Regions from separate parts of the Amphritea sp. HPY genome, predicted to be linked through region 2. Evidence: predicted binding sites of a transcription regulator. Region 2 holds the regulator's gene; the other holds the start of a gene.
What was found. The regulator PhoB, encoded in region 2, activates phosphate uptake and scavenging genes when phosphate is short. The targets are predictions, from matches to a motif close to TGTCATANNNNTGTCANA.

Region 1: a site for PhoB is predicted at 1,606-1,623, ahead of phbB (acetoacetyl-CoA reductase). Genes of this name have one in related genera too.

The regions. Positions count from the first base shown of each region.
Region 1 is NZ_CP194015.1:7,466-9,876, reverse strand. Features, by position in the region: gene ACQUQM_RS00035 (DUF349 domain-containing protein) at 1-561, shown strand, start outside; gene phbB (acetoacetyl-CoA reductase) at 668-1,417, opposite strand; gene ACQUQM_RS00025 (MATE family efflux transporter) at 1,667-2,411, opposite strand, start outside.
Region 2 is NZ_CP194015.1:4,206,575-4,208,985, reverse strand. Features, by position in the region: gene phoR (phosphate regulon sensor histidine kinase PhoR) at 1-848, opposite strand, end outside; gene phoB (phosphate regulon transcriptional regulator PhoB) at 858-1,553, opposite strand; gene ubiA (4-hydroxybenzoate octaprenyltransferase) at 1,644-2,411, opposite strand, start outside.

The sequences.
Region 1 (2,411 bases), 1.2 Mb from region 2:
CAGCACAATAAACATCAACAACAGGTTGATGAACTGCAGCAACAGCAGTTAGCTGAGCTGAACAACCTGATCAAGAGTGATCTGTACCTTGCCTTGCAGCGCAGGGTAAGTCTCTGCGAACATCTCGAACGTATGATTCTTGCTGATGGGCTGGAACAGGATAAGGTCGATAGCATCATCTCAGCCTGGGATCAGGGTGATCAGCCGGCTGAACCTTTTGCCGAACTGATCGAGCAACGCTTCAACGCTACACTGATGGTAATTTCTGGTCAGGAGCCGATAGACAGCCTCTTGAGTCAATCCGAGCAATCGATGCGTCAATTATGTATCCGGCTTGAGATCATGCAGGGGCAGCCTTCGCCTGAGCAGGATCAGGCGCTGCGAATGGAGTATCAGATGCACCGCCTGCAGCAAGCACTGCAGCAACGGGACAGCGATCCAACCTTATGTGATCTTAAGCAGCTTAAAATGGAATGGAACTGTATTCCGTTTACCCAGCTTCTGGAAGAATTGAATCTGCGTTTCAGTAGCAGCCTGCCATTTGAAAACGATCAGCTGTAATCCAAGTAGTTACTAGAAACAGTTACAACTTTCAGCTTCACCCTGGTCTTTTCAAGACAATAAAAAACCCCGCAGCAGCGGGGTTTTTTAATTCAGTCATAAATACTTATGACATGTGCTGACCGCCGTTAATGGAGAAGTCAGAACCTGTTACATAGCCGCAGTCTTCACTGGCCAGATAAGTTACCGCTTTACCGATCTCTTCCGGCGCACCCAGGCGGCCAACAGGGATCTGCTTAACGATCTTAGCCAGAACCTCTTCAGGTATCTTAGCAACCATCGGCGTCAGTACATAGCCCGGAGAAACAGTGTTTACCGTTACACCCTTGGCTGCAACTTCCTGTGCCAATGCCTTAGTAAAGCCGTGAATACCCGCTTTAGCAGCAGAGTAGTTACACTGACCAAACTGACCTTTCTGAGCGTTTACTGAAGATATGTTGATAACCCTGCCCCAGTTATTTTCCAGCATTGGATTAATAACTAAGCGAGTCATATGGAACATCGAGTCAAGGTTAGCGGAAAGAACCTGATTCCACTGCTCCCAGCTCATCTTACGGAAAGTACCGTCACGGGTGATACCCGCATTGTTTACCAGAATATCGACCGTACCACCGGCCACTTCCTGCACGGTATTGATACACTCCAGGCAGGACTCTTCGTCAGTTACATCACCATAGGCTACCAATATTTCATAGCCATCCTTACGCTGCTCTTCCTGCCATGCTTTAGCTTTATCATGGTTACCACCGGAGTTGTAACCTGCTACTACCTTTAAACCGGCATCAGCCAATGCGCGACAAATTGCAGTACCGATACCGCCTGTACCACCTGTTACCAGAGCAATTCTCTGTGTCATGCTCACGTCCCCTTTGCTTCTTGAGTTATATGTTGTTGTTAATTATTTTTATTTAAGCTTCTTATAAATTCTTAATATATGAGCTCTTTAGAATTGCGTAACCCAACTGATCATATTACGTACAACAACATCCTGTAATATGACTTTGGTTTTAGCCTGTAGATAAGTGAACCAGACTAACGTTTCCCTGTTACAGCTTAAAGACAACATACAACTAATCAAAAGCGGATTAAAGCCCTTATTTTGAGATCATGCAGCACACTCGAGACGGTTTAGATGACGACGCATCCACCAGAACGCCATTGCTGCAGTGCACATATTTGCCAACACAAAACCGATAAACATACCCTGTAGTCCTGCCAGATAATTACCGGTAAACCCTAAAGGTACATAGAGAATAAACAGGCGGAAGATACTGATTCGCATCGCCCGCATCGGCTGATGCAAGGCATTAAAACTGGAAGCACTAAGGAAGGTCACCGCCTGAAAACCGAAGCCCAGGGGCACGATTAAAATCCACATCCCTATAAGCTCAACAACCTGTACTTTGTCACTGAACAGCGCGCCAATCCCACCAGCAAACACTAGTAATAACAAATAGATAACGACCTGCCACAACAGTGCAAACTTCACAGCGCCTATATAAGCTGTACGTACTCTGGCGATATTTCCCCGGCCGAAATTCTGACTCAGAAACGGCGGCAGGGTCATAGACAAAGCTAGATTAACAAGCAAGGACAGCGATTCCAGCCTGTTTCCGACACCAAAAGCAGCAACCGCTTCCGGGCCGTGGGTGGCCACCACCGCAGTCATAATAGCCGCCGCTATCGGCGTCATCATATTTGATAACGCAGCAGGAAAGCCGATTTTCATCACCATCAGCCAGTGCTGCACCGCAACACCAACCGACTCGATCCGCAGCACTAGTAAGCCTTTTCTTGCATACAAATTCAGCAACGCAAGAAATGCAGTAAAACTCCAGGCGATAACACTG
Region 2 (2,411 bases):
ATGATTGACTGGATCGGGATCGGTAGTTCGTCTGAGATATGCGGGCTGGCTTCCAGCCGGGACAGCAGTAACAGGTCTGATACCAGGTTTTCCATCCGCCTGGATTGGTTGGCCATCTGGTTCATGCCCCGCTGCAGCGGGCGTGGCAGGTCCTGATCGAGGAAGGTTTCCAGATATCCCCTGATGACAGTGAGCGGTGTACGCAGCTCATGGGATGCGTTAGCGACAAAGTCTTGCCGGGTCTGCTCCAATTGCTTCAGGCGGGTAATATCCCGTGCTACCAGAATCCGATCGCCGACACCGAAGCGGGTCAGCCGGTATTCAAGGATAACTTCGTTACTGAGCGGCGAGGGTAGTTGCAACGGATCGTCGTAATTTTGCTTGCGGTAGTAGCGGACAAAGCGCGGATCGCGCAGCAAGTTCATCACTGAGCGGCCCCGGTCGGTACTGGCCTTCAGCCCCAGTAAGCGATCAGCAGCACGATTCCACCACTCAAGGTTGTTGTGGTTGTCGATGATGACAATCGCATCGCTGAGGGCCGCTGATGATTGTTGAAACCGGTGAATAACAGCCCGTAGTGACTGGCTTCTGCCAAGCTGGCGTTTCTGGTCCCGGGACAGTTCATCAAACAGTTCGCCCCAATGACCAGAGGTTTCCGGTACATCGCTATTTGAGCTATCCATCAGCCACTGCTGCAGGCGATTAAACTGTTTGATCTGAAACAGCGCCCAGCCCAGCAGGGCAAAGGCAAGCGTCCAGCCTGGATAACCGATAATGAAGCCGGCAAACAGAGAGACAACCACTGTCAGCAGCAGGTTGCTGGCTATAGAATGGTTGCTGTTATACATAGGTTGGTCTCAGACTACCTGTGATGAGAAGCGATAACCGGTGCCACGGACAGTCTGAATCAGATAGTCATGGCGTTTCCCCAGTGCTTTACGCAGACGCCGGATATGCACATCGACGGTCCGCTCTTCAACATAGACATTACCGCCCCATACCAGATCAAGCAACTGGCTTCTTGAATAGGCGCGGTCCTGGTGGGTCATAAAGAACTGTAGCAGGCGAAACTCAGTGGGTCCCAGATCCAGCGGTTGCAGCTCTGCACTGACCCGGTGCGAAACCGGATCCAGGGTCAGGTCATCAACGGTAATTGGTTCTTCAACGCCTTTCGGTGTGGTCCTGCGCAATACTGTTTTCAGCCGGGCGACCAGTTCCCGGGGCGAGAACGGTTTAGTAATGTAATCATCAATACCGGATTCCAGTCCCTGTATCTTATTATCTTCGTTGCCTTTGGCGGTAATCATAATAATCGGGATATCTGAGGTCATCTCATCCTTACGCAAACGGCGGGCAAACTCAACGCCGCTGGTACCTGGCATCATCCAGTCCAGCAAAATCATGTCCGGCTTATTATCGACAATAAGCGGATGCGCCGCCTGAGCTGACTCGGCTTCAATACATTCGTAGCCAGCCATCTCCAGTGCAACTGCGATCATTTCACGGATCGGGGCTTCGTCATCAACGATCAGAACCCGTTTACCTGAAGCCATGATCTGTTACCTCATTTCAATGATTTAGATGGCCCAATTAAAAGATGAAACTGTTACAGGAATATGACAATTGTAACAATTCGGGCGGAATCAGCTAAAGAAATAGTGCAGCGCGAGACTAATTAACAACAGCAAACCGGCGTAATGGTTATTGAGAAAGGCTTTGAAGCACAGGTCCCGGTCCCGGTTGCGGATCAGGTACTGCTGATAACCGAACAGTGCGGCCATTGCGGTTAATCCAAGATAGAACCAGAACGAAAGATCAAGCTGCAGCGCCAGCATGATAAAGATTGCCAAGGTACTCAGTTGCAGGATACCGATAATCAGCTTATCCATGTCACCGAACAGAATTGCGGTGGATTTTACGCCGATCTTCAGATCATCATCGCGATCGACCATCGCATACATCGTATCGTAGGCAACGGTCCACAGCACTGTCGCGATATAGATCAGCCAGGCGTAGTGTGGTATCTCTGCCAGGGTTGCGCTGAACGCCATCGGCACGGCCCAGGCGAAGGCCATACCCAGTACAACCTGGGGAAGGTGGGTATAACGCTTCATAAATGGATAGCAGGCCGCCAGGGCAACACCGCCGAAGGAGAGTAAAATAGTCATCTGGTTGGTGAGCAGCACCAGGCTGAAAGCCAGCACTAACAGCCCGGCAAACAGATAGATAGATTCACGGGCGGAGATCCGGCCTGCCGGAATCGGGCGCTGAGCAGTACGTTTAACATGACCATCTATTTTACGATCAGCGAAATCATTGATGACGCAGCCAGCGGAGCGCATGAGGAATGTGCCAAGGCAGAAGATAACCAGCAGGTCGATGCCGGGAACGCCTTCAGCAGCGATCCACAG